Regions from separate parts of the Eubacterium limosum genome, predicted to be linked through region 1. Evidence: predicted binding sites of a transcription regulator. Region 1 holds the regulator's gene; the other holds the start of a gene.
The links. Region 1 encodes Rex, which represses fermentation and respiration genes when NADH is low (regulators of the CRP and FNR family bind a similar motif). Its sites were predicted from a motif close to ATTGTTAANNNNTTAACAAT; they were not measured.

Region 1 (16,509 bases):
GACCTTTACCATCCGGCTTAAAACTCTTTAAGCATGTTCAAGAAAGCTTCAAATAGCAGCGCGGCCTCTGGAATACAGTGTATGTCGGGCGTATAATAAAACGACAAACGATCAACTATTCAGGAGGCAGTAATATGAATTTGAAGCAAAAGTATGGTGAATGGGCGTTGGTGTGCGGCGCCACAGATGGCATAGGAAAAGCCTTTGCCGAGTATTTTGCGGCCAATGGGCTGAGCGTCGTGCTGGTGGGCCGGCGGGCCGAAAAGCTTCAGGCGCTCGCAGAAGAATTGGAACAAGGCTATGGAGTTAAATCAATGGCTGTGCCGCAGGATCTGACCGCGGACAGCGCTTCAGAAAACCTGATCAAAGCCACAGAGAGCCTTGACATCGGCATTTTAAATTATGTGGCGACCTTCCATAAGATGGGACGATATTCCCATGCCGCCTATCCAGATATTCAGAAGATTATTGACATTAACATCAATACCTATGCGAAGCTGCTGCACCACTTTACCGCTTTGTTTGCAGCGCGGGACAGAGGCGCTGTTGTGACGATGACCTCGCTGACCGCTGTGACAGCATCCCCTTACAATGCGGCTTATGGAGCGGCCAAAGCTTTTCAGCTCATTTTGACAGAAGGCGTGGCCAGAGAGTTCCATGATGCCGATGTGGATATTCTGGTCATTACCGCGGGCTCTACCCAGACACCGGACTGGTTTAGGAACCAGCCCCAGGGTGACATAGACAACAGCCAGGCCATGACGCCACAGGAAGTGGTAGAGGAAGGCATGGGTATGCTGGGAAAGGCAAATTCGTACATTGTGGGCAGGATTAACCAGGACGCCTACAAAAAATACACAGCGGAAATGACAAGGGATGAAGCTGCCGCTCTGATGGGCAGCTATTTCGAGGAAGAATACAGAGATAAATAAAAAAACGTCTGCTGTGCACAGAACGCCGCGCCGGCCCTTTTATAAAAAAGGGTGCGGCGTTCTTTTTTGCAGAGGTAGATAGTCTTAAACGGCTTTTCAAAGAAACAGGCTTATGGTATAATGACTAAGAATTTTAAAAAGGAAAAAGATAGGAGGAGCAATGAACAGTATTAAGAAGATGTTATTTGTCTTGACTGGCTTACTGGTATTCGTTTGCCTCCCTGTTTTGGCAGAGGAGACGACGCCAAAGCAAACGACCTTGACAACAGAACCGTCGACGACGGTTGAATCTCAGATGACACCCTCTGTAGAGGAACCGCTGACAACGCCGGATGAGGCCGTGACAGTGAGCCCGGAGACAGAGGTACAGGAGGAAAATACCGAAGCGGTTACACCAGAGCAGGCAGAGGATCAAGCGCCAGTTCCAGAGACTACGGTTCAGCAGCCGGAGGATGAAGCAGCAGCTCCGGAAATACCGGAAAATCTGGCGGAGGTTTTTGTGGATTCCAACGCCCTGAACAGTACCATCAGCATTGAGCTGAACGATGAAATTGTCAGCGGCCCCGGCAATAAAGTGCTGGCCGTCATACCGGCAGGCGCGCATTTCCGCGTGATCACAGAGCCGGCAGAAGGCAGCGAGCGTATGGCAGTTAACATGATGGTCAAAACCAAGGATGGTACGGTGGCGTCCGTCGAACCCTTAAGCGAGGAGGACAATGCGCAGGATTACCAGATGCCGGAGAACGCTGAGGGAATTTCAGGCGCCGTTTTCTTTGGCAATCGTGAAGAAAATACCAGCGATGAGGCCAAGAGCTTTACCGTATCGACTGCGTCGGACAATATCAACAAGCAGACCATTGTAAACAGTGAGGAAAAGCTGGAGACTGTGGCGGATAACGCGCAGACAGCGGACAATGCCATGGTTGAGCAGGCCGGAGAGGCACAGCCAGAGGTTTCAGAGATCTCTGAAGCGCCGTCTACCGGCATCGAGGATCACATTGATTTTATCCCTCTGTTTTTATGCACACTGATGATCGCAGGTGTGATACTGTGGTCCAGAAGAGCTTTAAATTAAAAATTCTTAAGGCCGAATCCCGGATGGATTCGGTCTTTTGCTTTAGTGTATTAAAAAAAAACCAAAGATTAGCAAAAAAATATTGTCTAATGTATACATTAATATTATAATATTTACCAAGGAAGCAACAACTTAATACAATACGTAGGAGGAACACGTAAAATGATGAGTGAATTTGAAATGTACCGACAGCAGTTGCGCAACGCAATTGATGAAATGGAACTGGATAATAAGGAAGCCGTATACGATCTTTTGAGCGAGGTTAACCGCTTTTATGAAGTATCTTTCCCAGTCCAGATGGACGATGGAACGAAGAAAGTCTTTAAGGGCTACCGTTCACAGCATAATTCCGCACTTGGACCAACAAAAGGTGGCTTAAGATTCCATCCGGGCGTTGACGAAGGCGAAGTAAAAGCATTATCTGCATGGATGTCAATGAAGTGTGCTGTAGCCGGTATCCCTTATGGCGGCGGTAAAGGCGGTATCACCGTTGATCCTAAGAAGCTCTCTGAACGTGAGCTTGAAAATCTGACAAGAGGTTTTGTGAAAGCAATGCATCCGGCGTTCGGTGAAAAGTTTGATATTCCGGCTCCGGATGTTAACACAAACGGCCAGATCATGTCCTGGATGATTGATGAATACAATGCCATCACCAGAAGCCAGAACATCGGCGTATTCACCGGTAAACCACTGGAACTGGGTGGTTCTCTGGGCAGAACCGAAGCTACCGGCTACGGCGTAGGCTTTACCGTGCGTGAAGCGGCTGCTAAAATTGGTCTGGACCTGAAGGGTGCGCGCGTTGTGCTGCAGGGCTTTGGTAATGTCGGAAGCTTTGCGGCAGAATGGCTTTACAAACAGGGCTGCAAGATCATCGCTATTTCCAACAGCCGTAATGGTCTCTACGATGCAGAAGGTATGAACATTCCGGCCTTAATGAAATACTACGAAGAAAACGGCAATGACCTGGCAGGCTATCCAGACGCAAAACCATTTGATAAAGACGAAATCTTCTCAATCGAATGTGATATCCTCCTGCCTTGCGGTCTGGGCGGAGCCATTACCAAGGACAATGCGGATAAGATCAATACTAAGATTATCAGCGAAGGCGCCAACGGACCGTTGACACCGGAAGCCGATGAAATTTTAATTAAAAAAGGCGTATTTATCGTACCGGATATCTTGGCAAACAGCGGCGGGGTTACCGTATCTTACTTCGAGTGGGTTCAGAACCTTCAGGGCTACTACTGGAGCAAGGAAGAAGTTTTTGAAAAAGAAGAAGACCTGATCGTTAAAGCCTTCAACGGCGTATACGATGTACTGGTCAATGAAAAAGCCTCCAATATGCGTACAGCGGCTTTCAACTATGCCATTAAGAAGATTGCAAAGGCCATGAAGCTTAAAGGCTGGTACTAATTCTGGCGTCAAAAACACCCGAACTGCTGCGTTACAGCGTTTTTGAGCCTCAGTCACATATTTAAAATATGCTCCTTCGGCTCAAAAACGCCGCGCCTTGCATTTTGGGCGTTTTTATAGCCAGAATGGTGAGATGGTATATATTGCGTAAAATATGCGAAACACATATAAAAGCAACAATATATTGCGGTATACGTCGAAATGGCGTATACCGTTTTTTCTATTTTTTTCTATTGAAGGACAGATATTACCATTAACTGGGGCAGACGGACTGTGGTATAATAATAAAAACGAAAGAAGGCAGGTTTTGGGGATGGCAGAAATTAATATTTATGAAACGACACTAAATCATAACGGTGAGCAGGGAATCATTGATTTTAATGTGCTTCTGAAGGCTTTCCAGAATGCAGGGATCACCATTAATGTGTTTAATATCTGGGACAATCCGAGCTTGATGACAGAGGTCCGTCCGGTGGAGCAGGTACTGCTGCAGGAGGGCGTTGAAGCAATGCCCATTACCGTTGTTGGCGGCGAAATCTGGAAAAAGGGCGCCTATCCGGATTATAGTGAGCTCATGATGTGGAGCGCTAAAACAGAGTAATAAAAAAGCTGTATGACCCGTGTAAGGCCATGCAGCTTTTTCTTTTCTAAACCTCGTAGGGAATGCCGGCGAATACCTCCTGCATTTCCTCAGGCTCTGCGTTATAAATTTTTAAGATGAGCCCATTGACCAACGTGATGATCTCCTGTGAATCCACAGTGCCGTCGTTGGCTGGTTTGGCGGCGTAAAGCGCGCAGAGCATCTCGTTCCGGGTTGTTCCTGTAATACCGCTGAACAAACTGTTCAGGACTCTTTTTTCCTGTTCGTTTAATTTCATATTTTTATCCCCTTGATTTCTGGTTTTAGACTATTATAACAATTATCCCATGACAATCAAGAGATTATCTGGCGGGATAAGAAGAATATTATTGTTCCTCCCACTCCTCGATTTCGAGCAGCAGCTCCTCCCAGCGGTCTGTCAGGCTGGTTACAGCTTCCCTGGCGGTATTATAAGCGGTGGTTACAGTGTTTACATTGTCCAAGTCATCATAAAAATCATTTTGGCACATCCGGGCTTCATAATCTGCGATTTCGTTTTCCAGGCGCTCGATGTCGGCTTCCACGGTTTTCAGTTCTTTCTTTTTACCGCGGAATGCAGCCTCCTGCTCCTTCTGTTTTTTACGGTCTGCCTTCTGCCGCGTTTTTGTGACCACGGTCCGGTTCTTTTCCGCTTCCAGGGATTCCCGGAGGGCGGCCTCATCCTTGTAATGGATATAGTCGTCATAATTGCCCAGGGTGACCTCAATACCGGTGGGGGTGAAGTTATAGATCTTAGTCGCCACCCGGTTGAGAAAGTAACGGTCATGGGAGATAAACAAAAGCGTTCCCTGATAAGCGATCAGGGCGTTTTCGAGGATCTCCTTTGTGCGCATATCAATGTGGTTGGTGGGCTCATCCATGAGCAGGAAATTGGACTGGGACAGCATCAGGCGTGCCAGAAGAAGCCGGGCTTTTTCGCCGCCGGACAGAGCGTTCACAGCTTTGAACACATCGTCACCAGTAAATAAAAAGGCTGCCAGGATACTCCGCAGCTCGCCCTCGGTAAAATGTATATCAACGTCCCAGAGGGCCTCCAGAAGATTTTCATCATAAAACTGCTTTAAGTCATTGTTTTCCTGGTCATAATAGCCAACATGGACCTTGTGGCCGTACTCGATGACACCGCTGTCCCGTGATACCTTGTCCTGGATGATGCGGAACAGGGTGGTCTTGCCGATGCCGTTGGCGCCGATGATGCCCACTTTGTCGCCGCGGTGGATATCAAAAGAAATATTTTCAAAAAGGGGCTGTCCGTCAAAGGATTTTGACACGTCACGGACGGTCAGAACATCCTTACCGCTCTGGATGCGGGGCTTGAAGTTGAAATGGGCGTCGGATTCGGTCTGGACCTTTTCCACCACCTCCATTTTTGCCAGAGCCTTTTCACGGCTGGCAGCGCGTTTAGAGCTGTGAACAGAGTTGTAACGGCGGAACCGGGCGATCATTTCCTGCTGGCGCTTAATTTCACGCATCTGCTGGGCATACTGGTGATCCAGATCCATGAGCAGCTTTTCTTTCTTTTCCACATAGGTGGTGTAGTTGCCGTTGTAGCTGTCCAGGGAATGGCGTGAGACTTCCAAAATACGGCCGCAGACCTTATCCAGAAAGTAGCGGTCATGGGAGATGATGACAAAGGCGCCGTCATAGGCTTTCAGAAACTGCTCCAGCCATTGGAGAGAGTCGATGTCCAGGTAGTTAGTGGGCTCGTCGAGGAGCAGAAGCTCAGGTTCCTGAAGCAGATTGCGTCCCAGGGCGGCCCGTGTTTTTTCGCCGCCCGACAGGACGCCAAAGGGCTTTGCCATATCCTCATCGGTAAATCCAAGGCCCTTGGCGATACCTCGGATGCGGCTGGGGTATTCATAGCCCTTTTGCTCTGCAAAGCGATCCTGCAGCTCGCCATAGGTTTTCATGACCTTTTCCTGCTCCGCGCCGTCTGTTTCGCCGATCTGGTGCTCCAGCTCACGCAACCGCTCCTCCAATTTAATGAGGGGATCAAAGACAGAGAGGAAGAGGGCGTCCAGCGTGGTGTCCGCAGAAAAATCGGCCTCCTGAGCCAGATAACCGATGGTCAGATTGGATTTTTTACTGATGACGCCGCTGTCGGGGGTAAGCTGGCCGGCCAGTAGCCTGAGAAAGGTGGACTTGCCTGATCCGTTGCGCCCCACCAGGCCGATCATTTCCTTTTCCTGTATGGAGAGGCTCAGCTGGTTAAAAATTTCATTGATGCCGTAACTAAAACTAAGATTTTCAATATTTATAAGCATAAGGTTTTCTGCCTGTTCTTTCCATAGTATTCCTTATATATGATACCAAAAAAGAGGGGGTGTGTCGACTGCGGACAGAGGCAGGGAAAAGAAATTTGCAAAATGATGAATATTTTGCATCTAAGTGGGTATAAAAAGAATGTATTCCAAAACGAGGAGGAGGTTTGATGAAAAAACTGCTTAATAGCTTTAAAGAAGTCCTTGTATCAATTTTGCCGATGACGGTTCTGATTATGATCATCAGTGGTATTTGGGCGCCCTTTACGCCTGAAATGCTTGTGTCCTTTATCGGCGGTGCCATCATGATGATGATCGGCATGGCGCTTTTTTTGTTTGGTGCGGACATCTCCATGATGGAGGTCGGCGAGCGTGTGGGAAACTTTTTGGTCTCCCGGAGAAGCTTAAAAATATTGATTGTTGCGGGCTTTTTCGTGGGCATGTTTGTGACCATTGCCGAGCCGGATGTACAGGTATTGGCCGGTCAGGTGGCCGCGGTCTCGGATGGAACGATTAATCGGACGCTGCTCATTGCTGTGGTCGGCGTTGGGGTCGGTATTTTTCTGGTCATCGCTCTGCTGCGGTTTGTTTTCCAGATGAAGCTGTACCATATCCTGATTATCGGATATATCGCTGTTTTTGCCCTGTCCTTTTTTACCAACCCTGAGATGGCGCCGGTAGCCTTTGATTCCGGCGGCGTCACCACTGGTCCCATTACAGTACCCTTTATACTGAGTCTGGGCAGCGGGATTACCAGCGGCGTAAGAACCAGCAGGGAAGGAACAGACAGCTTTGGGATGGTTGCGCTGTCCTCGCTCGGACCGGTGCTGGCCGTCATGATTTTGGGGGTGATCTTCAGATGAACCTGATCTATAATTTATTTCACGGCATGCCGGAGGTGGCATGGGAGGTTTTTCTGGCTATCCTGCCCATAATTTTGATTTTCCTGTTTTTAAACGCCATTGCACTACGGCTGCGGGCACCTATCATCAAGCGGATTATGGGTGGCTTTGTGGTGACCTATCTGGGGCTGGTGCTGTTTCTCCAGGGTGTAAATATTGCCTTTGTGCCCGCAGGTGAGTTTCTAGGAACAGCGCTCGCAGAGCTTGAGTACAGCTGGATTCTCATTCCGCTGGGCTTTGCCATCGGCTTTCTGGTCGCCTTTGCCGAGCCGGCCGTCCAGGTTATGGTAAAGCAGGTTGAGGAAATGACTAGCGGCGCCATCAAGGCGCGGGTTATGCTGCTGGCGATCTCACTGGGGGTAGCGTTAGCGGTTATGACAGCCATGATCCGGCTGCTGGTCGGTATCTCCCTCTGGTGGATTCTGATTCCCGGCTATATACTGGCCTTTATTCTCGGCCGTTTTGTGGAACCAAATTTTTTAGCCATGGCCTTTGATAACGGCGGTGTGGCCACTGGCCCGATGTGCTCGACCTTTATCCTGTCCCTTTCGGTGGCTGTGGCGGGCGCGACTCCCGGCCGCAATCCGCTGCTGGACGGCTTTGGCGTTGTGGCACTGATCGCTCTTGCACCGATCCTGACAACCCTGCTTCTGGGCTTCTTTTATAAGCAGAAGGAGGCATACAGGAAAAGACAGTGCGAAAAGCAATCCCGTGATTCTTAACCGGTATTGACAGAAGATTTTAATCATATATAATATGTAGATTACTTAGCGAATGATGGAGGAAAAAATGGAAGACAGAAATAAAATTAAGACCGAACTGATTGTGGTGATTGTGGAAAAGGATATGTCCGGCGAGGTCATTGACGCTGCTAAACAGGGCGGCGCTGACGGAGCGACTGTCATGTACGGCCGCGGGTCTGGCATCCATGAGAACGCGCGGTTTTTCGGCATCACCATTGAACCGGAAAAGGAGATTGTTCTGATTCTGGTGGATGCGTCCATAAGGAACGCGGTACTCTGCTCGATCCAGCGGAAAATCGAAATCGACAAGCCGGGTATGGGCATCGCCTTTGTGCTGGATGTATCCAAGGTGATCGGCAGCCCGCATCTTAACCTGATGTCGGACATCGCAGATTAATTGCTTTTAAAGATACCCCAAAGGCGCTTATTTGCTCGATTTCTGAAGGATTCAAAAAACTTTGACACTTTTTTGATTAATTCGGTCATAAAAATTGACGTTTTTTTAACAACTTGATATAATAAAAAGGATAAGTACGACGCAGGAGGGGAGTGCAGAATGCAAACTTTTTCAAAAAGGGTATCGATGACAGTTGTTAAGCGTCTGCCCAAGTATTACCAGTATTTAACCGATTTACAGGATCAACATATTGAAAAAATCTCGTCTAAGGAGCTGGCGGCAATGATGGGGCTGACCGCCTCGCAGATCCGGCAGGATCTGAATTCCTTTGGCGCTTACGGACAGCAGGGCTATGGTTATAAGGTAAAAGAGCTGAAGGAGGCCATTCGCAAAATTCTTGGGCTTGATCTCCAGTATAACTGCATTATTATCGGTTCTGGGAACCTGGGCCACGCCATTGTCAATTACGAGCGTTTTAAAGAAGAAGGCATCCATTTCAAAGCCATGTTTGATGTGGACCCGGACCAGATCGGCAAGAAGGTCGGCAATGTGACAGTCTACCATATGGATGATCTCGACGCTTTTGTCGCACACCATAAAATTGATATCTGTATCTTGAGTGTGCCGCAGAAAGTCGGGCAGGAAACCACGGACCGTGTCGTAGAGCTGGGCATCAAGGCGATTCTGAACTTTGTTCCTCTGGATCTGACAGTGCCTGATGACGTGGTGGTAGAGAGTGTGAATATCACCGACAGCCTCTTTACGCTGACCTATCTGATTAACGAAGATGACGATGATGAATAAATGTATACAGCAGGCGTGAAGCCTGCTTTTTTTGTAAAAAATAGGAGTTGTATTTCAAAAAAAACTATTATATAATAGAAGACAGTTATAAATATAATTGATATCAGGGCAAATCTGTTGAAAGATAGAGACGCAAAGCTAAAGGGCCTAAACAAACATAAATTGTAGGGCAGCCAGCTGCAGTTGAACCCCACAATAGGAGCTGTAAAATGGCAGAAAAAAAGATGAATGAAACCATTGAAAAGAATATTTACGATGTAGCTTTGCGCAATATTTACGATGAGCTTTATGAATTGAATGTTACAAGGAACCGTTATCGCATTATCTACCATGTGGAGAATAAATATGTGACGCCGCCGGAAGAAGGTATTCTGGCAGATGCCGTTGCCGATGTGTCAGCGCACATGATCCACCCGGAGGATTCGAAACGGTTTTTGGAATTTTTTGACCTTGATAAAATACACGTAGCCTTGGAATCTGGAAAGGGCAGCGTTATCGGTGAGTTCCGCAAACTATGGGTGGACGGGAGCTTTCACTGGGCTTCACTGACCGTTTTTCCGGCGGTCGATTATGGCGGGGAGGATGAGATCCTGCTCTGCTTTATCATGGATATCGACTATAAAAAACAGATGGAAGCCGTTGAAAAGGAAAACGAGAGCCTCCAGAAAAAACAGATAGACGACGAGCGCTACCGTCTGGTCATTGAGCAGACCAATACCCTGGTGTTTGAGTGGATCATTGAGACGGATCAGCGTTACTATGCGCCTGAATTTTCAGAAATATTCATGGGCAGCTATGACGGCCGGGATATCAAGGAAATCTGGCTTAACGACGAAGTGGTCCATCCCAAGGATATTGAAGTGCTAAAGCAGAAAATGAATATGGAAGCCATCAGTAACGGCCAGGTGGAAATGGAGATACGCCTGTGCAATAAGAAAGGGCGGTACATCTGGTGTAAGATTGTCTTTAATGTACTTTATAATGAGGATGGCAGCATCAAGCGGGTGATCGGCACCCTGAACAATATCGACGAATCCAAGCGGGCTCACGAAACCCTGAAATACCGAGCAGAGTTTGATCGGCTGACTGGTATTTATAATATCAATACCTTTTATGCGCAGGCCGAAAGACTGGTCAAGGATTATCCAGACCAAAAATTTGCTGTGGTGCGGCTGGATGTCAACCGCTTTAAATTTATTAACGATCTGCACGGGCGTGAGGAGGGCAATCGACTGCTCAGGTTTATGGCAACGGTTATTTCGGCCAATATGGGGCCTTTGGATGCCTTTGGGCGGATGAACAGCGATGTGTTCTGCCTTTGCATGTCTTATGCTTCAGGCAATCCTCTGCTCGAGCGCATAAAGAAGATCCTGAAAGAGATCAACCAGTTTTCTGAGAGCTACCAGGTCATGCCCTCCTGCGGAATCTGCATTGTGAAAGACCGTGATACCCAGATGAGTATCCTCTGCGACTGGGCAAACCTGGCCCAGAAAACCATCAAGGGAAGCCAGATCAAGCAATGGGCCTTTTATGATAAAAAGCTGAGAGCCAAACAGCTTGAGGAGCAGCGAATCGAAAATGAAATGGATGAGGCGCTTAATAAACGCCAGTTCAAAGTATTCCTCCAGCCGAAGCATAATGTGCAGAACGGCGCGGTGATCGGCGCTGAGGCGCTGGTGCGGTGGGACCATCCCGAGAGGGGGTTCCTGACACCATGCCGCTTCATCCCGCTTTTTGAACGCAACGGTTTTATCATCAAGCTGGACGAATATGTCTGGGAAGAGACCTGCCGGATCGTCAAATCCTGGCTGGACAGGGGAATGGAAGCAGTTCCGGTGTCGGTTAATGTGTCCAGAGTGCAGGTGTATAACCCGAATTTTTATAAAAAGCTGCTGCATATTATCCGCCGCTACGATATTCCCAAGGAGCTTCTGGAGGTCGAACTGACCGAGAGCAGCTTTGTGGAGAACACTGTAGACCTGTACCGTGGCATGGAGCGGCTGAGAGAGGAAGGAATTTCCTTTTCAATGGATGACTTTGGATCAGGCTATTCCTCACTCAATATGCTTAAAAATGTACCGGTCAACACCATTAAGCTGGATCGTGAATTCTTTAACGAGAGTGTGGCGACCCAGAAGGGCAAGACCATCATTGAGCATACCATCGGCATGATTAATGATCTGAAACTTCAGGTCATTGCCGAGGGTGTAGAGACGGGAGACCAGGTGGGTTTCCTGAATGATTGCGGGTGTTTGGCAGCTCAGGGCTATTATTATTCCAGACCCATGCCGGTAGAAGAGTTTGAAGAACGATTTTTAAAAGAGAACATCTAAAAAAGAGCTGTGTAGTGCAGCTCTTTTTTAATGCTTTAATTTCCTGGCCTGTCCTGTGGCGTCTGTCCGCCCTGCATATCCTGCGGGGCGCTTTCTCCGGGATGGGTGCCGCCAGGGCCACCGCCCATACCACTGTTGTAGGTGCTGCCGTCCTCGGCAATGCTCGTGACTGAGGTGGAGGGTGTCACTGTGGTCAGGTCTGCGCCGCCTTTTGTCAGGGTATAGGTAGACCCTGTCAGGATATCCGGCGTGCTGATGATGATATTCTGAAATGCCTTGGCTGGGGTGTAGCTCGCGATTTCCTGCCCATTTGCATCCTTCAGGCTGATGGCTGTGCCAGCTGTCTGGGCGGTGTTAAAGGTCAGTGAGATGCTGTTCTGAGCAGAGCTGGACGATGGTGTCTGGAGCATACCGGAGCTGCCTGCCGCGATCAGGGTGCCGCCGGTCAGATTATAGGTGCCGTCGTAATCCAGCGCGCCGTTGCCGCCATCGGTGGGCCCATCAATGGTGACTGTGCCGCCAGTCTGGTTGATGGAGGCGTTGGAATCCAGTCCGTCACCACCGGCGTTGATGGCCCAGTTACCGCCATTAATGTTCAGCACAATGGAGCCGTCGTCCACGCTGGCGCTTTCCATGGGGTTCTGCCCCGGACGCCCATTTTGTGAGGAGCCGTCGCCGCCCGCGGCGTTGATGCCGTCATCGCTCGCCACAATGCTGCCCTTACCGCCGTTCAGGGTAATGCTCATACTTTCAAGGCCTTCATAGGATTTGGTGATATCAAAGGTACCGCCATCTATGGTCAGGGAGGTGTCAGCGTGGATACCGTCATCACCGGAGCTCAGATTAAAGGCACCGTCCTTAATGTCGATGGTGCCATCTGCGTGGATCGAGTCGTCAGACGAGTCAATGTGATAGGTGCCGGCGTTGATGACAATGGCGTTTCCGGCCTTCAGAGCCTTTGCGCTCTGGGTCGTGTCGCTGGTGTCGTCAGAAGCGGTCTGGGGCGATTGCTGCCAGCTGCCCCAGGTGTTGCCCGCGGTTCCGGCCTTATCGCTGCTGTTGGTGCTCCCGCCGCCTGTGGCCAGGCTAAAGGTGCCGCCGTTAATGGTCAGGCTGTTTTCAGCCTGGATACCATCAGCGCCTGCGGTAATGTCAAAGGTGCCGCCATCAATCTGGATGGTACCCTTGGCGGTATCCTCATCATTGGTGGACTTGATACCGTCGCCGGCAGCGTTGATGGTGATGGTGCCGCCCGCAATTTTGGTGGCGTCGCGCCCCACAATGCCGTCGTCTGCCGAGGAGGCAATGGTGATGCTGCCCGACATGATTTTCAGGTCGTCCTTTGAGGTGATGGCGTCATTGTAGCTGCCAGTCACTGATAAGGCTCCGCCGCCGTTGATGGTCAGGTCATCCTGCACATAAAGGGCGGCGCTTGGCGCTTCTGTATCCGCGCTGTCCCGGGACGCACTGTCTGCCAGGCTGTTCTGGGTGCCGGCTTCCAGGGTAACGAGAGTTTTGCCGGCCTGCTTGCTGTAGATAGCCGCACCGCTGCCCGAGGTGATGTGGGCGTCCTTGAGTACAAGACGGACTGTGGCGTTTTTGTCAGCGTCTATGACGATGCTGCCATCATTTAAAGTGCCGGAGAGTACATAGGCCCCAGCCCCTGTGATGGTGAGGGTGCTGCCGTTTACGGTGGCGCCGTCGCCGGAAAAATCAATGCCGCTGCCGTTAAGGGTAACAGTCTGGGGGTTTTCATCACTGTAATCCGTGTCATAGTCCTCCGCGTCATAGCCAGCAGCCGTGGCGCTTGCGCCGGATGACGTTTCAGTCCTGGCAGTACAGCCGGCTGTGAGGATCAGCAGGAGGATAAAGAGAGGAATAAAGGCTAAAAGCAAAATACTTGTTTTTTTCATGGGTTTTCTCCTAAAGGGCCTCGGAAACAGTCTGGGGCCGTCCGCAGATTACAGTGAGGTTACCGTTGCGGCAGCGGATGGCGTCGATGAGCGCTTTTTCATCCTCAGCCCGTTTCAGGACAATATGATATGAAAGCTCATACATACTGCCAAGATTAGTGGTTTTGACGCGTTCCAGAGACACTTTTTTTGTGTAAGCGCTGAAAATATCATCGAAGATTTCAGAATAGTCCAAGTTTTCAGGGATGGTGATGCGCAGCTCCTTGTCAAGAGGCTTGTGTTCGCCAAAGGGCGAGCGGCAGAGGATGAGCATGACCAGGCTGATGATGATGGTGATGACCGCCGCGAACACCACGTAGCCAGTGCCTGTGGCCAGCCCTACAGCCATGGAAAAAAAGATGCTGCTGATCTCCCGGGAGCTTCCTGGAACTGAGCGGAAGCGGATCAGGCTGAAGGCGCCGAGCACCGCCACGCTTGTGCCCAGGTTGCCGTTGACCAGCATGATGACAATCTGCACCATGGCAGGTAGAAGAGCCAGCGTAATGACAAAATTTTTGGAATAGGTGCCGTGGGCCATGTAAACCAAAGCGATGACAAGTCCCAGGATAAGGGACACAAAGGTACAGATGAGCGCAGTGCTGATGGTCATCTGGCCGGTGGTGGCAGTGTCTATGATTGTTGTAAACAAGCGGGGTTCCTCCTTTCGGTTATAAGTTTGCGCTTGTAGATGCTGCCGTATTTGGAAAAGGATGCAGGGTAGATTTTAAGCTCTGAGAGCATACCGCTCAGCCAGAGCGGCATGGCATCAGGAATCTTGATCTCCATGAGAATCTCTTTCGAGTCGAGCAGGGATACGCCGTTATCGCCTAAGGCAAGGCTCAGATCAGACTCACGGCTGCGGATATTGGCGTCAAAGGTAATGCGGATATCGCTGTTTTCGATACCGTAGCAGGCGATGCGGTCATAAGCCAGAAAGAGCTTGGGAACGGGCTTGTAAAAAGCCATGAAATAGTCGATCTCCCGGAGAATCTGGCTGTCAAGGCTTGGGCGCAGGCCGTGGTTGAGCCAAGCCTCGGCCTGGTTCAGAGGCATGGCGGCACGGCGCTTGTAAACGGTGCGCTGCCATTTTTTCTTGATTTCAATATAGACAGTGTCCTCCTGGCCGGGAACACCATAGCTGCGCAGACGCAGCTTCTCCTTGTAGGGGGGCTTCTCGATAGAATGGCGGATCAGGTCGTAGTGGGGAGTGTCGTAGTAAATATTGCAGATAGTGTGGCGTCCGTATTCGTCCATCTGCATATAGGGCTTTAGAGCCTGTATGAGTGACCAGTATTTTTCGCCGGACAGATGGTATTTTTTCTCGATCCTTTGGAAAACGCTGTTGCTCTGACTGAGTGTGTTCATAAATATTTCCTTTCATTTCAAACTTTACAAAAATTTTACATGATTAATGTGATGAATTTATGATGTTTTTAAGAATTCTGCGTGAAGAAACATTTTTTGCCAAAGTAAAAGCCATAAGGTATAATAATGAAAGAAGCATTCACCAATTAGGATTGATAAGGAGCATCGTTTTATGCAGATAGAGTTAAATGATCTATTAATCAGGGATTTTCATCGAAAAGATGCTAAGCTTCTCCATAGCATTGTGCGCGAAAGTGAGATTGTTAAGTTTATGAAAGATTGGTCTGAGAATGCTAAGAATCCTGAAGATTTGTATGGATTTATTGATTGGCTGCAAACAAAGAAAGCGTCAACTGATATTTTTGAAAACAAACGATATGCTATTGTGTTAAAAAAAACAGATGAACTAATTGGAATGGTCGGTATGGGAATTGAAGACACATTAAATGAAGTTGAGGTTGCATACTTTATGAGTGAGAAGTATCAACACAAAGGCTATACAAAACAGGCAGTAACTGCTATTGTTAATTGGTGTTTTCAAGTGTCGGATGTTCCCTATTTAATTTTAACAATCGACTGTGCAAATACACCTTCCTGCAAGCTGGCAGATAGCTGCGGTTTTGAATTATTTGAAAAAAGAACTCCTATTGGGCATATACAACCTAATATGGAAAGCGATAGTTATTATTACTATCGTATATACAGAAAATGAGTATAATCTGTTTCGTTATTTAAGTGGAAACGGTAAAAATCCATGATTCGCAATGCTTTTGAAAAAGACTATAAAAAAGTTATGAGGCGATTTTTGTCTGTAAAATCAATAAAAAATGGCAGCCTGTACCCCAATCGGTACGGCTGCCATTTTTTCTTTTCATTTCCAGATTTATCACTCGTTTTGAACCACTTTTTTCTTTTCATTCTGTTTTGCCTGGACTTCATCTGCCTTGTCACCAGTATACTGCATATAGACAATGGCGCCTACGGCAATGACCATCCCGACGATTTGGAGGGAGCCGAGATGCTGGCTCAGGACTAGAAAGCCCAAAAGCGCGGCCGTGGTGGGTTCAAGGACAAAGGTCAGGGAAGCCGTTGAGGCTTCGATATAATTGTAAGAAACGGCGATGGTTCCATAGGAGATGACCAAAACGGCAAAGTAGCCGAGCAGCATGAGCCACATGGTCAGGCCGCCTGAAGGGGCGGCGGCCGCAAATTCCCGGAATACCTCGGCTGGCGTGGTCTTAAAGGAAAAAACAATGAGACCCATGGCGTTGGAATAGACCAGGTACGCCAGGTAGGAAACGCCGTTTGAAATGTGAAAATAATCAAAAAGGTAGGCAAAAGCTAAGCTGAAACAGTTGGCCAGCCCCCAGAAAATACCAATGGTTGTAATATCGCTGACATGAGTGCTGAAAAGATTGAGCACCAGCGCCATACCGAAAATGGCAATGACGCAGGCGATCAGCTTTTCCCTGGTGATCTTCGATTTAAAGAAGATACGCATCAGGAAAACCAGAACAATGGCGTTCGAGAAATCCAACAGCGAGGCGACAGCGATGGGCAGCGTGTTAAAAGACCGGATCGAGGTATAGATATAGATAGGCGACGCGATCATTCCGCTGCACACAATGAGGGTAAAGTAGAACAGCTTCCTGGGCAGCCTGAGAACCTTTGGCTGTGTAACAAGGGTGTAGA
Region 2 (16,509 bases), 2.0 Mb from region 1:
ATGCAGCTTCCAGACCAGCTTTATCATCTGGGTTCATAATACTTGGAACGCCATCTCTAATTAATGTACCTGTTACTGGATCAAGTTTAACTTCATTTGTATCAGGAACTTGTTTTACACAAACTACAATATTCACCTAAATTTCCTCCTTTTGAACTTCCTATTTCAGAACGTTGCCAGATATAACCATACGTTGTACCTCGCTTGTTCCTTCATAAATTTCGGTAATCTTAGCATCACGCATCATACGTTCAACTGGATAGTCTCTGGTGTAACCATAACCACCAAGTAACTGTACACATTCTGTGGTAACAGCCATAGCGGTTTCAGCTGCGAAAAGTTTAGCAGTTGCTGCTTCTACAGAGAATACTTTCTGAGTATCTTTAGCAATAGCTGCTTTGTAAACCAGGTTACGGGCAGCTTCGATACGTGCGTACATATCGGCTAATTTGAACTGTGTATTCTGGAATTTGGCGATAGAACGGCCAAACTGTTTTCTTTCTTTAACGTAAGCAACCGTTTCGTCGAAAGCACCCTGAGCCAGACCTAAAGCCTGAGCGGCAATACCGATACGTCCGCCATCCAGAGTCTGCATCGCGATTCCAAAGCCTTTACCTTCTTTACCGAGAAGATTTTCTTTTGGAACGATGCAGTCTTCGAAAATTAATTCGGTTGTGGAAGAACCACGGATACCCATTTTCTTTTCTTTTGTACCGATTGAGAAGCCTGGATAATCTTTTTCTACGATGAATGCAGAGATACCCTTGGTGCCTTTGCTCTTATCTGTCATTGCGAAGATGATATAAACATCTGCTTTACCACCGTTGGTAATGAAGATTTTCGTACCGTTTAATACATAGTGGTCGCCTTCTAAAACAGCCTTTGTCTGCTGTCCGGAAGCATCAGTACCAGCGCCTGGTTCAGTTAAACCGAAAGCGCCTAATAATTCACCGCTTGCTAAACGCGGTAAGTATTTTTCTTTTTGTTCCGGTGTACCGAATTTACGGATTGGGTCTGTTCCCAGTGAAGTGTGTGCGGAAAGGATAACGCCTGTAGTACCGCAGACACGGGATAATTCTTCAACAGCTAAAATATAAGCTAATGTATCACAGCCCTGTCCACCGACTTCTTTGGCAAATGGAATACCCATAAAGCCATTTTTGACCATTTTATCAACGGTTTCCTGCGGGAAGCGTTCTTCTTCGTCAACTTCCTGCGCGATTGGTTTTGCTTCATTTTCTGCAAACTCTCTGTAGAGTGTGCGCAACATTTGATGTTCCTTACTCAGATTGAAGTCCATACTGTTCCTCCTAAATATATTTGTCACACAAGCTTATTTTGTGTAATCAAAGAATCCTTTTCCTGTTTTCATACCTAAAACGCCTGCGCGTACCATTTTGCGAAGCAGTGGAGACGGAGCGTATTTGTCAGAGCCAGTTTCTGCCTGTAATACTTCCATAATTGCCAGAACAACGTCCAGACCAATTAAGTCACCTAAAGCCAATGGTCCCATTGGGTGATTTGCGCCTAATTTCATAGCGGTGTCGATATCCGCAGCGGAAGCAGTACCAGCAGCATAAACTTCGATACCTTCGTTGATCATTGGAACTAAGATTCTGTTTACAACAAAACCTGCAGCTTCGTTAACCTGTACCGGTGTTTTGCCGATATCTGTCGCAATCTTTTTGATGGTATCAACGGTTTCCTGAGAAGTATGGTAACCAGCAATAACTTCAACCAGTTTCATAGCCGGAACCGGATTAAAGAAATGCATACCAATCACTGGACGGTCAACGCCCTGAGACATTTCTGTTAAAGATAAAGAAGAAGTGTTGGAAGCGAAAATACATTCTGGTTTACAGATTCCCTGTAATGCCTGGAATAATTCATGTTTCATTTCCATCTGTTCTAAAACAGCTTCAACAACCAGATCGCAATCCGCAACAGCATCTCTTAAGCCTGTTGTGATTTTTGCTAAGGTTGCATCCATTTTAGCCTGATCGATACGGCCCTTAGCAACCTGTTTTGCTAATGCTTTTTCGATTTTAGCTTTACCACCATCGGCAAATTCCTGTTTGATATCGCAAAGTACTACTTCATAACCATCGGTAGAAGCGAAAACCTGAGCAATACCTGATCCCATTGTACCGGCACCAATAACGCCAACTTTCATTTTAAGTCCTCCTAGATAAATTAAAAACTTTTTTGTATTCTTGTATATACAGATTTGTATATACAGGCGAAAAGCCCAAACTCAAGGGTATTTTTATACAAAAATACCCTTGAGTTGAAAATCATATTTATTTGTTCTGGAAAGGTTCGTGTTTACGTTTTTCCAGGAAGGCAGCCATACCTTCTTTTTGGTCAGCGGATTCAAAACATCCGCCAAACTGTTTTGCTTCAAAGGCAATTGCGTCGTCCATACCCATTTCAAGTCCATCATTGATGGCTTTTTTAGTGTTGCGGACAGCAATTGGAGCGTTGTTAGCAATTTTACCAGCTAATTTCAGTGCAGCAGGCATTAATTCGTCTGCCGGGTAGACAGCATTAACCAGGCCCCAGCTCAAAGCGTCAGCTGCTTTGATATTGGTGCAGGCATAGAGCATTTCTTTTGCTTTGCCGGTTGGGATCAAACGTGCAAGACGCTGAGTTCCGCCGAAACCAGCAGTGATACCAAGGCCAACTTCAGGCTGGCCAAAGGTTGCATTTTCAGAAGCCAGACGAATATCACAGGACATGGATAATTCGCAGCCGCCGCCTAGTGCAAAACCGTTAACTGCAGCGATAACCGGAATTGGTAAAGTCTCGATCTTTCTGAAAACAGCGTTTCCTTTTTTACCAAAAGCTTCGCCTTCAGCCTGAGTCAGGCTGCTCATTTCACCGATGTCCGCACCGGCAACAAAAGACTTCTGACCGGCACCTGTAATAATCAGGCAGCGGATGTTATCTAAGTCAACACCATCGATGACTTTATCCAGATCTTCAAGTACTTCACTGTTTAAAGCATTTAAAGCCTTTTCACGGTCGATGGTGATAACAGCAACTGCACCTTGTGGTTCATATTTAACAAAACCCATTGTAATTACCTTCTCTCCTTAGAAAAATTAATCCATTTCTACGATGGTGGACACACCCATGCCGCCGCCTACGCATAAGGTCGCAAGACCTTTTTTAGCGCCGCGTTTCTGCATTTCGTGCAGTAAAGTTACCATGATACGGCAACCAGAAGCACCAACTGGATGACCCAAGGCAATCGCGCCGCCGTTTACATTTAATTTATCTTCAGGAATATTTAAAGTTTTGCCTACAGCACAGGACTGAGCTGCGAAGGCTTCGTTCGCTTCAACTAAATCCATATCGTCAATGGTTAAACCAGCTTTTTCTAAAGCTTTACGGCTTGAGAAGATTGGTCCAACACCCATGATGGATGGATCAACACCGGCGGAAGCGCCGACAACAAATTTAGCCATTGGCTTAACGCCTAATTCTTTTGCTTTTTCAGCAGACATAACAACGATGGCAGCTGCTCCGTCATTGATACCAGAAGCATTTGCAGCGGTTACGGTACCGTCTTTTTTGAAAGCCGGACGCATTTTGCTGATACCTTCAACAGTTACGCCTTTTCTTGGGAATTCATCAACTTTGAATTCAACCATTTCTTTTTTAACTTTAACCGGAACCGGTACGATTTCATCGTCGAAACGGCCAGCTGCCTGAGCGGCTTCACATTTCTGCTGGCTCTTAGCGGCGAAATCATCCTGATCTTCGCGAGTTACATCATATTGTTCTGCTACATTTTCAGCGGTGATACCCATGTGATAGTGATTGAAGGCATCGGTTAAACCGTCTTTGATCATGGTATCGATGAACTGGCCATCGCCCATTCTGTAGCCGTAGCGTCCCTTAGGAACAGCGTAAGCAGCGCCAGACATGCTTTCCATACCACCAGCAACAATAATATCTGCTTCTCCAGCCTGGATCATGGCAGCTGCAAGATTGATACATTTGAGACCAGAACCACATAAATTGTTAAGGGTTAAAGCAGGAACCTCAACAGGAATACCAGCGTTTACAGCAGACTGACGAGCAACACTCTGTCCCTGAGCTGCCTGTAATACACAACCCATTAACACTTCATCAACGTCTTCCGGTTTAACGCCAGCACGGTTTAAAGCTTCTTTAATAACGATTGTTCCAAGATCAACTACCGGAACATTTGCTAAAGAACCGCCAAAACTACCAATCGCTGTACGTACAGCACCAGCTAATACTACTTCTTTTGCCACTTAAATTTCCTCCATTAATTCTCACATTTCCATGTGAATATTTGAATCATTTATCTTATACTCCAACTGTCCATTTATAGAACAAAAGGAGTATCTGTTAAATATATAACAATACTACCACATATTTGGCGAATTTGCAATAGATTACAGGAAAATTCTGTTATTAAACGGTCTTTTTTTGTGAAATATGTATATACAGGTATATTGACCCTCTATAATCGCTCAAACCATATATAAGCGGTGTTTTATTGTATATTTATACTACTCAATAAAGCTTTAAATTAGCCTTATTCTTAGATTTCTTTTTTCTTGGAGCAATCTGTGTTAAAATAGCCCTTAAGCAAACTGCTAAAAGCTAAAAGAAAGAAAATAAAATCATGAACCTATTATCCATCATAAACCTTAAAAAAACCTACGGTGTCAAGACCCTTTTTGAAGAAATCAACTTCAGCATCGAGGACAGTGACAAAATCGGTGTCATCGGTGTTAACGGCACCGGAAAATCCTCTCTGCTGCGCATTGTGGCCGGGCAGGATACTCCCGACGCAGGAGAAATCCGCGTCTATGGCAGCAAACGCATCGAATACCTGGCGCAAACCCCTGAACTCGACCCAAATGTTACCGTCCTGGCACAGGTTTTTCGGGCTGATACCCCGGAGATGAACACCCTGCGGGACTACGAGAGCACCCTGGACCTCCTGGCGCGCTATCCCGAAGACGAAAAACTCCAGAAACACTTGATGTCTCTGACCGATACCATTGACGCAGGCGGCCTTTGGAATCTGAAATCCCAGGTTGAAACCATCCTGACCCAGCTGGGTATCCGAGATTTTGACAAAACCATCGGCACCCTGTCCGGTGGACAGCGCAAACGGGTGGCCATGGCCTCTGTGCTCCTGACCCCCTGCGACCTCCTGATTCTTGATGAACCTACCAACCACTTGGACAACGAGACCATTACCTGGCTTGAAAAGTATCTGGAAAACCGCAAGGGCGCTCTCTTAATGGTTACCCATGACCGCTATTTCCTGGACCGGGTCGTAAACAAAACCATCGAGCTGGACGGCGGCGCTCTGTACGAGTACGCTGGCAATTACTCCGAGTTTGTCGAGAAAAAGGCCGCCCGAAAGGAGTTTGAGAGCATCATGGAACAGAAACGCCAGAATCTGTACCGGCGTGAGCTGGCGTGGATCAGGCGGGGCGCCCGCGCCCGGACAACCAAGCAAAAGGCAAGGATTCAGCGCTTTGAGGACATTAAAAACAGCGCTGCCGACCTAAACGAGGATATCCTCCAGATCAACGTCGGATTTACCCGTCTGGGCAAAATGGTGGTGGATCTCGACCATGTGTCCAAATCCTTTAAAAATCAGTGCGTAGTCAGAGACTTCAGCTATATTTTCGGTCCCGATGAACGTATTGGCATCATTGGGAAAAACGGTCGGGGAAAATCCACGCTGCTGAATCTGATCGCTGGAAAAATCCGGCCAGACAGCGGGTCCATCATCATCGGAAATACGGTTAAAATCGGTTATTTTTCACAGGAATCCGAGGATATGGATTTAAACCTGCGGGCCATCGAGTACATCCGCGAGGGCGCCGAAACCGTTGAGAACGCCCGGGGCGAGGTCGTCACCGCGGCTCAGATGATGGAGCTGTTCCTCTTTGACCGGTACGCCCAGTGGGTGCGGATCTCCGAGCTGTCCGGCGGTGAGCGCAGGCGTCTGTATCTGCTCCGTATCCTCATGTCCGCCCCCAATGTGCTGCTGCTGGACGAGCCCACCAACGACCTGGACATCGATACCCTCAAAATCCTGGAAAACTACCTGGACGATTTTCAGGGCAGTGTGCTCACTGTTTCCCATGACCGCTACTTCCTGGACCGGGTGTGCGATACCATCTTCTCCTTTACCGGCGGTGGTGAGATTCTGGTGCAGACCGGCAATTTCACCGACTACATGCAAAAGCACGCAGACCGGGATTCGGACAACGCCACCAGTAAACCCAGCGAACAGAAAACTGAAAAGCCCCGGCAAAAGGCCGTGAAGCTGAACTACCGCGAACAGCAGGAGTATGACCGCATCGACGCAGACATGGCGCAGATGGAGGCCCGCCTGGAGGCCATCGATACCGAGATGGCCGGCATCACCACCGACTACACTCGCCTCCAGGCCCTGACTGAGGAAAAGGAAGCCCTGGAGGATTCACTTCTCGAGAAGATGGAGCGCAAGGAATACCTCGAAGACATTGTTCGTCAGTCAAAGAAAAACCGAATCTGATTAAGCGCTAATTTAGCCCTTAATAATTTAGCCCTTAATATAAATAGGAAGAAAGCTTGAATTTTACTCACAAAAAACCCGCCGGCACCATCTCATGCCAGCGGGTTTTTACGTTTTATTTGCGCTTTGTTTTCTGGTAAACCATCACTCCCGCGGAAATGACCGCTGCGATGACGACAAACCCAAGGCCAAGGAAGTCCATACTGTCCACGCCTGTGTCTGCATTGGGGGACGTCGTACCGGTAGAGTACCTGAGCTTAGACGAACGCCGGACATTGACTGCCTTGACCTCCATGGCGGCGGGTTCGCCCTCCGCCTCAGCAGACACCTCAAAGCTCACCGGAGTGGCGTCCAGATGATAACCCGCAGGCGCTTCAGTCTCCATAACCTGGTAGCGCCCAGGCGCCAGGTTGCTAACCCAGATCCGTCCGTCTGAATCGGTGACCAGATCCTTCTGAAGGGTATATCCGTTGGCGTCCAGGATTTTAAAACTGGCCCCGGGAAGTGGGTCCCGTTCCTCGTCCATTTTCAAGATCGACAGACGTCCCTGGTAGCCTGTATGTACGCCCGCATCCACCATTACAGCCTGAGTCTGGGCTGAATCGGAGATGGTAAAATCCAGGGTTATGCGGTTTCGCAGAAAGCCGCTCGGGGCCTGGGTCTCGACCACCCTGTAGGTTCCGGGTGCAAGACCGTCACAGCGGACACTTCCATCCGCTCCGGATGTAACTGCGGCCACTGTCCGATTGTTTTCATCCGTTTTCATCAGTTCGAACCGGGCACCTTCCAGGCCGTTGCCGTTTTCATCCTGCTTTCGGAAAACAACACTGCCCTGGGGGCCTGTCTGGCTCCCAAGGGTCTGGACAACAGCTGGCTCGGCGCCCGCCGCCTCCAGCCGATCCGTCACTGCGGCATCACCGGCCGCATCCTCGGTCAGGGCGATGATGACCACGCCATCGGTGCCCACATAAGCGGTGCCATAAAGCTTGCCATCCTTATCGGTCATAGGCAGTGACAGTTTCTCTATAATGATGACGCTTTCCGGCAGCTTAAAGGTATAGTAGTTTCCTGACTTCAAAACCGCTGCCCTTTCCACAGCCACAGCGCTGTCCCCCTCCGCTTTATTTTCAGTCTTACCGCTGTCTTTATCAGCATACTCCGGCTTGTCTGCCGGCTTTGTGGTATCTGCCATCGAAGGCGCAGTAGGCGTTGGCTTTGTGTCTGCCCCCTGGGCTGCCCAAACGGGTGAAAATGAAAATAATATGGCCATTAGAAGGACCGTCAGAGTGCCCGTTAATTTTTTCATGCTGCTTCCTTTCTATACATATAATGGGTAAAGTTTCAAAATTTCTGCAATACATTAAAATATCTTATGTATTACTTACCCATAAAAAGGCTTTTTCCACATCTTAACAGCCCCCTGCTTTTTTATTATATCTTTTTATAATTCTTTCTTGTAAGCTTAGGGGAAAGGCAATTGTTATTTCTTGCTCTCTGTCAGGAAAAATTGGGTAGATCCTATCCAAAGCTTTGGGTTTTTGATATAATGATATCGTAATATATTTTAAATTTACAGGAGCAAAAAAATGCGCAAGGACAATGATCAACGAATTTATTTAACCGATGATAACACTTCTGTGGTTTATCTGAAAAATGTCATCGACGATCCGGATATCCAGGTCGGGGAGCACACTTACTATCACGATGAACGGAACGACCCCCGGGATTTTGTCAAGAACAACATTCTGTACCATTACCCGCAGTTTCACAAAGACACCATTATCATTGGGAAATACTGTTCGCTGGCCATGGGGACTACTTTCCTCTGTCCTATCGCTAACCATAGTTTTACTTCCATGGCCAATTATCCTTTTCCCATTGCAAACGACCACTGGGATCTGGACGAGAGCTTCGGCGGCAAGGTTTCCACCCTCAAGGGGCCGACCATTGTCGGCAACGATGTGTGGTTTGGGTACGAGAGTGTGATCATGCCCGGCGTGCACATCGGCGACGGCGCCATCATCGGCACCCGCAGTGTGGTGACAAAGGACGTCCCGCCCTACACGGTAGTCGGCGGTGACCCGGCCCGCTTTATCCGAAAGCGTTTTGACGACGCCACCATCACGAAGCTCATGGCACTGAAATGGTGGGATCTCCCCGACGAGGAGATCCGCGATTTCCTGCCCCAGCTCATCGACGGCCATATTGACGCTGCTCTTGAGGCGAAATGGCTGGGCGACACGGCCCGCAAGGTCATCGAACGGCTGAAATAGGACGCAAAAAAAGGACTGGTACCAGTCCTTTTTTATTTTACACCTCGCATCCCTCATGCCCATACCTGTTCAGGTAGCGCTCACGTTCTGCTTCGACCATTTCGTCGGGGATTACAGCCACATCCACACCTCCCTTGAGGGCCAGGTAGGATTTGGCGGCCTTCTCCGTAACTTTACAGCAGGTGAGCGCCTCGGTCATATCGCGGCCAAAGCACATGGGCGCATGGTTCCGGATCAGGATGGCGTTCTTCTGTCCAATGGTTTCAATGACGGCCTCGGCCAGCTTCTGGTGCTGTCCGGCATTAATGTATTCGGGTGTTACCGGAATACCACCGCCAATGAGCTGACTCATTTCCTCGAAAATCGGAGGAATCCCCTGCTGGGAGGCGCACATGGCTGAGGCGTAGGTCGGATAGCACTGGATAATGGCATTGACGTCCCCGCGTCTGGCGTAGATTAAACGGTGAATATGAACCTCGGAGCTCGGGTACCATACACCCTCGACCTTGCAGCCTTCAGTGTTTACCACCACCAGGTCCTCAGGGTAAATATCGGTAAAAGCCACCCGGCTTGGGGTCACCATCAGCTTTCCCTCATCCAGGCGCGCGCTCACATTGCCCCAGGTGCCAATGACCATCTCGTTGGCCTCCAGCCAGCGGCAGGCATCCACAATGGCTTTTCTCTCTTTTGCGTATTCCATAACATTCTCCTTTCACACATTAAAAGTAAGACAACCTTTTCATTCCAGATTCAGGAAAACCCGAAGACAGGTTTGCGTCTCCGGGTAAGGTTTGTTTAAATGTTATTATACTCTTTCAGGGAGAATTTATCAACTTAGCTTTTAAGGTTCTTAAGGCTTGGGGCACGCTGCTTACTGCTCGTGACCGTAGCTGTAAAGAAACCTGTGGCGCTCGGCCTTGACCATATCCTCAGGGATGGTCGTGACCTCCACACCGCCCTTGAGGGCCAGATAACACTTAGCGGCTTTCTCGGTTACCAGTGAGCAGGTCAGGGCTTCTCCAAGATCGCGACCCACACAGACTGGGGCGTGATTGCGGATCAGGACAGCGTTTTTATCGCCCAGCGCCTCAGCGGTTACCTCTCCCAGACGAACATGCTGTCCGGCGTTCACATACTCGGCCGTGATGGGGATCTCCCCGCCGATCATCTGGCTCATTTCCTCAAAGATAACCGGAATGCCGTGTTCAGCCGCGCACATGGCTGAGGCGTAAACCGGGTGACAGTGAACCACTGCGCCCACATCGGACCGGGCCGCATAAATGAGCCGGTGCACGTGCATCTCAGAGGTGGGGCTGTGTTCGCCCTCCACCTTGTTTCCCGCCATATCCACGATCACCATATCCCCAGGGGTCAGATCCTGATAATCGACCCTGCTCGGGGTCACCATGATGGTTTCTGCGTCCAGACGCACGCTTACATTGCCCCATGTACCGATGACCATACCGGTATCCTGAAGCCACAGACAGGCGTCGATGATGGCCTGCCTTGTTTTCATATACTTCATGTCATTTTTCCTTTCTTTCCCAACTTCCAAAATGGAAAAACCCGGGGGCCGATCTGCTGCCTCCGGGTTTTGATGGGGTTTACTCATTTAAGAAAATCGTCGCGGGTTGGTTCTTATAAATCCTTTTTGGCTTTACGCTGGCCGTAGGAGTTATTGAAGCTATCGATCATGCGGGTCATTTCGTCGTGGTCCAAAAGCACTGGTGTGCCGATAGATCTGGCTTTGACATAGACTTCCGCACACTGTTCGATCTGTTCCACAATGTTAAAGGCGTTGAGGATATCGCTGCCTCCGGCGATGAGGCCGTGGTTGGCCATAAAGGCGGCGTTGCGTTCTTTCATGGCTTCAAAGGTGTTTTTAGCCAGTTCCATTGAGCCGTAGGAGGCGTACTCGGCGCAACGGACATCGTAGCCGGAGAATGCAACCAGATAGCTGGAAGCCGGCAGGCCTTCTCTCAGAGTTGCCAGGACGGTGCTGTAAACAGAGTGTGTGTGTACCACTGCGTCAATATCGTCACGGTCGGTATAGAAAATGCGGTGGAGCTCGTGTTCGCTGGAGGGCTTACGGTTACTATCCACAATCTCACCTTTCAGGTTCATGACAACAATGTCTTCGGGCTCGGTTTCAAAATAATCGATGCCGCTTGGGCTGATGGCAAACAAACCCTCTTCCCGGTTTAAAATACTGATATTTCCGCCGGTTCCCTTTGTTAATCCGTGGGTGATGAGCATCTGGCAATATTTAACAACGTCTTCTCTTTCTTTTTGCAGTAACATGTTTAATCTCCTCTTTATTATATTATTTTTTCAGGTTTATCGGTTGAACTCTAACGGTATTCATACAGCATTCTGCGGCCTTCTGCAAAGCGTTTCACATCGGCGACGATCTGTTTGGTATGGTTCACGAGAACGTCGTCCGTGGCGCCGGCAATATGCGGTGTGATGACCACATTATCGAGCTCGGTGATATATGGATGGTTGCTCGCAATAGGCTCTTTAGCGTAAACGTCGAAAGCCGCGCCAGCGATCCGCTTTTCCCGGAGCGCGTCGATCAGGGCTTCCTCGTCAAGAATCGCACCTCTGGAGCTGTTGATAAAATAAGCGGTCGGTTTCATAAGAGCAATCATTTCACGGCTGATAATGCCCGTAGTTTCCGGGGTGATCTTCATATGGCATGTAATAAAATCAGCGTTTTTCATCAGGTCTTCCAGTTTTTCCGCTTTTTTAACGCCGACTTCCTCCAAGTCGATGGGACAAAGGAACGGGTCATAAATCAACAGTTCCATGCCAAAGGCACGGGCGATTTTGCCCACACGGCGGCCAATGCTGCCATAGCCCACAATCCCAAGCGTCTTACCATGGAGCTGAGTCCCCTTAAAGACCATATAGGGTGAGCCGGGTTCCATATCCCAGACCATATCGACCTTCAGGCCTTCCTTGGTTACCTTCTGGGCATTCGGGTCTGCAGTAAATTTACCTTCCTTTAAAGCCTTGTAGGCCATCGGGATCTTTCTGGCGATGGAGAGCATAAGGCCTACAGTCATCTCTGCCGTCGTATCGGAATTACGTCCCGGTGTATAGATAACGGGGATACCACGTTCTTTTGCTGCGGCCATATCAACGTTAACTGGGGTGGCGCGGGTACAGGCGATAAGCTTTAGGTTTGGAGCATTTTCAATGACTGCCCGGGTAATATCGTCGTAGCTTGTGATAATGATGTCCGCGTCAGCGGATTTTTCCATGAGCTCCTCCTCCTGCATTTTGGGCAGGCCGATGGCCCAGCCATCTTTTACCACTTCACCCATTTCGTATAATGGCTTTAACTGTTCTTCATCATATTCTGCAGTAAAAAAAATTTTCATTGTGTTATCCTTCTTTCTGTCTCTAGTTTTCTCGGGTACGTTTACTGATGGTTTTCATGACATCGGCACGGGCTGTCCACAGGCTCTCGCAGGCGATACGGATGCCTTTATACAGTGTGTAAATATCTTCGTAAATCGCGTTCTGGTCTGGTCTCGGACGGTAAATGCGTTCAGATTTACAGGTTCTGCGGGCCGCGTCGGTATAGCTCTCATATTCGCCCACCGCGAGACCTACCATCATGGCAACCCCCTTGGCGCCGAATTCGTTTCCGGCTGAAACAACAACTTCCATACCAGTGACGTCTGAGATCATCTGCGCCCAGATCGAGCTCTTGGCTCCCCCGCCGGCAATAAAAATTTTGCTGTTTCTATCCGCGCCCTGCAGGCAGTCTTTAATGGAAAGGGTAATACCTTCGTAAACCGCATGAACTAAATCTGCACGCTTGGTGTTCGCGCTGATACCAAAGAAGTTCGCTTTGGCGTGCGGGTGATAAAACGGAGCACGTTCACCCGCTGCACTGATGTAGGGATGGTAAATCACGCCGCCGCTGCCGGCCGGAACGTCCTTGATCATGATATCGACCTTAGAAAAATCCTTAGTCAAAGCAATTTCGTTGAGCACCCAGTCGATGTTCGGTGTTCCGTTCATTGTTGGCATCAGATTGACAAACAGATCGCCCACCGCGTGCTTTTCAAGGCGGGTTCCCTCTTTGCCAAATTCGCAGTCTTCCTTTTTCATGAAGATTTCATTGGCGCAGGTAGTGCCTAAAATAACGCAGATATCCTTGTCTTCTACGGCTCCAATCCCCACCGCAGCGGCGACAACGTCAATGGCGCCTGCCACGACCGGTGTCCCCGGGTTAAGGCCCAGATCTTTAGCGACGCGGTCAATCACGTTGCCGACAATTTTATTGGAGATGACCACCGGAGCGATCAGATCCACATATTCGCCTAAATCCAGTGCTTTTAACAGATCCACTGCCACTTCGCCCTTTTCTGCGTCCATTAACGAGGTTCCTGTGTCACTCATATCGCCATTGATAGCACCGGTCAGCTTATAGCGCACCCAATCCTTACAGAAGAACATGGTTTTTGCTCTGTCCAGTACTTCCTTGCGGTTGTTTTTCATCCACTTCAGCAGCATCAGCTGTGTTCCTGTCAGCGGCGGCGTCCCGGTTGTTTTGAAAATCATTTCGCCGAGCTTTGGATCATCCTCTGTCACCTTGGCGACTTCATCGGCGGCGCGGCCGTCACACCACAGAATCGCATCCTGTACGGGTTCACCGTTTTCATCCATGAGCCAGATACCCTCGCCCTGGCCGGTGACGCCGATGCCCAGAATATCGTCTGCCTTTGCCGGCCCGTTTTCCATGATCATCTTGATACAAAGGGCAACCTTTTCCCACAAAATGTTCATGTTCTGCTCCACGTCCGTATCGCCGATATAAATGGGCTCATTTTCCAAAGCTTCGACTAAAATTTCATTGCCGTCCACATCAAACAAAACTGCCTTCACATTCGATGTCCCCGCATCAATGCCGATAATATACTTCATGTTTTCCCTCCGAGAATCATAGTTTTTTTCAGACAGCGGCGTCCCCCTTGCTGTCACAATATAGCCGCTGTCCTATCTATTTAAACCACCAGGTGGTTCAAACCAGTCCTATAAACCAAGAGTTCTCACAATGCGTTCTGCTGTCGTATCGGTGGTGATGAGTGTGTCGATGACTCCGGAGGCCAGACAGCCGATAATGGCTTCCGTTTTATCCTCCCCGCCGGCAATGGCCACAACATTCGGAATGTTTTTCAAAATCTCCATGTTCGCGCTGATAACGCGGTCACGGATAAAACAATCCTGCCAGCGGCCATCAATGGTTACCGGGTTCACACAGACATCCCCGATAAAGCCGTCCTGCCTCAGCCGGTCAATATCCTCGACCTTCAGCAGACCACGCTTACACATGGTGGATTCACGGCTCACCTGCCCAATCCCAAAGAGCGCCACGTCACAGCGCCTCATAAGCTCATAGGACTTTTGAATGGTCCGCTCTTCCATCAGCATTCTCTTTGTCTCCGCGTGATCGACAACAACTGGCGCATAGAGAATATAACACACGCTGTCCAGCTTGTCCGCCAGCGACCGGGCGATTTCATCCGACTTTAACATATCCATGTCAATGTTCTGCGCTCCGACCATCTGCACTACCGTGCACTCACTCCGCCTTTTAAAAGAAAGGTTTGAAATGGTCGCCGCAAGCGTCTCTCCCCAGGATACCCCGATGCTCATGCCAGGCTGGAGGTAATCCTCCAGATACTGGGAGGCCGTGTTTGCAAGCGATGGCATATAGTTGCTCTCACCATCATACGATTCCGCAATGATTACTCTTTTTAAACCAAAATGCTCCTCGATCGCTCCTTCATACGCCACATTTCCCTGAGCATAGCCGTTAACCTTTATGGTAACAATGCCCATATCCCTCAGGGAGCTGATGATCCGGTTCACACGCTGTCTTGTAAAAGAAAGCCGCTTCGCGATCTCATCCTGCGTCATACCTAAGGTATAGTACCAGTGCGCGATCTTGATATACAGATTTTTATCTTCCATGGCAACCTCCAAATAAGTGTCCATTTTTTTTCATTATTACATATGTCCACCTATTTTTCAATTGCGTTACATTTGTATTTTTATTTTACAAATGTATTTCGTGACTATAATTTACACCGTTTTCTTACATTTGTCAAGCAATATTACATTTTCTCATTTAATTATTTAAGATAATAGTTCTGATTTTATCTTTTTAGCCCCAAATAGCGCAAAATAAAAAGCCCAATGCACAAAAACGCACATCAGACTTTTTATTCATAAAAATTGCTTTTCTTTATTAAATTTACTTTTATTTCTCAAAAATCTCTGCCCGACGCACCCACAACGGCCTGAAGGCGGCTCTGAGCTCACGGTAGAAGGTATAGCACTTTTCGTACATCGCATTTTGGCGGGGTTTGTAAATCTTTTTAAGCCGGCAGCATTTAGCGGCAGCCTCCTCCACGCTGTCGAAAAGGCCAATGGCGACTCCGGCGGTCATGGCAGCACCCAGAGCACCGAACTCTGTACCCCTGGTCACCACCACAGATTGCCCGGTCACATCGGCGATCATCTGAGACAGTGTCTCACTTCCCGCACCGCCGCCGGACAGCAGCAAGCGTCCCCGGCAGCCGCCGCCCTCCAGGCAGTCACGGACCGAGTAGGCCAGCCCCTCATACACCGCTCGCATGAGGTCGCCCTTGGTGGTTCCTGAGTTCACCCCAAAAAAACTGGCGCTGGCATCCCGGTGCTGGAAAGGAGCCCGCTCACCGGCCAAGGACAGGTAAGGGTGGTAAACAACCCCGCCGCTGCCCGGACGGGTATCCTCGATGAGTCCCTCCACCACCCGGTAATTGCCGCTCCTGGCAATCTCACGCATCATCCACTCCACATTTTCCATGCCGTTGATGGTGGAGGACAAATCAATGGCCAGATCCGCCTGCACATGGTGCAGGTAGTGCCTGCGGCAGCGTGTCACATCACAGTCGCGGAGACGCAGTACCTGCTCCACGGCGCAGGTGGTGCCCAGCACCACCGCGGCGTCACCCACGCCCACCGCGCCAGTTCCCACCGCTGAAGCCACCACGTCCATGGCCCCGGTAACCACTGGGATTCCAGCCCGCAGGCCCATTTTTTCCGCAGACACCGCTGTCAGCGCACCGGCAACAGCATCGGAAGGCAGTACCTCTGGAATGGCTCTTTCCGCCTCAGACAGACTGAGCACGGTCAGAGCCTGTACCGCTGGCGCGCCGTCAATAAGCTTCAAATAGGCGGCGCCTCCGTCGGTGGGGTCGGTGGCGATTTTACCTGTCATACAGTAGCGCAACCAGTCCTTTGCGAAGAACACGGTCTGAATCTTGCGGTACACATCTGGACGGTTATCCTTAGTCCACCGCAGCAGAAGAAGGGCGCTCCCGGCCCCGGCCGGCGTGCCCAGGTTCCGGTGTACCAGCTTGCCGATCCCGGGAGTCTTCTCATTGACAGCCCAGTTTTCCTCGTGGGCGCGTCCGTCATTCCACAAAATAGCGCGGCCCACCGGCCGGTTGTTTTTATCCAGAGCCCATAATCCCTCGCCCTGTCCTGTCACGCCGACAGCCAGTATATCCTCAGGCGCCGCAGGCCCCTTCTCCATCAGCAGGCGCACGCAGGCCGCTGTCTTTTCCCAGAAAAAATTCATGTCCAGTTCTTTGCGCACACCGTCCTCCA

Region 2: the regulator Rex is predicted to act here: its motif matches at 4,380-4,399, upstream of B2M23_RS01190 (acetyl-CoA C-acetyltransferase).

The regions. Positions count from the first base shown of each region.
Region 1 is NZ_CP019962.1:2,715,753-2,732,261, forward strand. Features, by position in the region: gene B2M23_RS12770 (sensor histidine kinase) at 1-31, shown strand, start outside; gene B2M23_RS12775 (SDR family NAD(P)-dependent oxidoreductase) at 135-932, shown strand; gene B2M23_RS12780 (hypothetical protein) at 1,093-2,007, shown strand; gene B2M23_RS12785 (Glu/Leu/Phe/Val family dehydrogenase) at 2,170-3,420, shown strand; gene B2M23_RS21255 (arsenic metallochaperone ArsD family protein) at 3,734-4,021, shown strand; gene B2M23_RS12795 (hypothetical protein) at 4,068-4,298, opposite strand; gene B2M23_RS12800 (ABC-F family ATP-binding cassette domain-containing protein) at 4,387-6,324, opposite strand; gene B2M23_RS12805 (DUF1538 domain-containing protein) at 6,492-7,184, shown strand; gene B2M23_RS12810 (DUF1538 domain-containing protein) at 7,181-7,945, shown strand; gene B2M23_RS12815 (P-II family nitrogen regulator) at 8,013-8,363, shown strand; gene B2M23_RS12820 (redox-sensing transcriptional repressor Rex) at 8,523-9,167, shown strand; cyclic di-GMP riboswitch class I at 9,265-9,352, shown strand; gene B2M23_RS12825 (sensor domain-containing protein) at 9,377-11,500, shown strand; gene B2M23_RS12830 (carbohydrate-binding domain-containing protein) at 11,536-13,413, opposite strand; gene B2M23_RS12835 (DUF4956 domain-containing protein) at 13,424-14,101, opposite strand; gene B2M23_RS12840 (polyphosphate polymerase domain-containing protein) at 14,083-14,817, opposite strand; gene B2M23_RS12845 (GNAT family N-acetyltransferase) at 14,990-15,529, shown strand; gene B2M23_RS12850 (EamA family transporter) at 15,704-16,509, opposite strand, start outside.
Region 2 is NZ_CP019962.1:249,977-266,485, forward strand. Features, by position in the region: gene B2M23_RS01170 (electron transfer flavoprotein subunit beta/FixA family protein) at 1-136, opposite strand, end outside; gene B2M23_RS01175 (acyl-CoA dehydrogenase) at 161-1,300, opposite strand; gene B2M23_RS01180 (3-hydroxyacyl-CoA dehydrogenase family protein) at 1,334-2,173, opposite strand; gene B2M23_RS01185 (enoyl-CoA hydratase-related protein) at 2,301-3,077, opposite strand; gene B2M23_RS01190 (acetyl-CoA C-acetyltransferase) at 3,105-4,286, opposite strand; gene B2M23_RS01195 (ABC-F family ATP-binding cassette domain-containing protein) at 4,664-6,562, shown strand; gene B2M23_RS01200 (MSCRAMM family protein) at 6,678-7,868, opposite strand; gene B2M23_RS01205 (CatB-related O-acetyltransferase) at 8,149-8,835, shown strand; gene B2M23_RS01210 (class II aldolase/adducin family protein) at 8,873-9,535, opposite strand; gene B2M23_RS01215 (class II aldolase/adducin family protein) at 9,707-10,360, opposite strand; gene B2M23_RS01220 (L-fuculose-phosphate aldolase) at 10,474-11,136, opposite strand; gene B2M23_RS01225 (2-hydroxyacid dehydrogenase) at 11,187-12,221, opposite strand; gene B2M23_RS01230 (FGGY-family carbohydrate kinase) at 12,244-13,776, opposite strand; gene B2M23_RS01235 (sugar-binding transcriptional regulator) at 13,885-14,826, opposite strand; gene B2M23_RS01240 (FGGY-family carbohydrate kinase) at 15,116-16,509, opposite strand, start outside.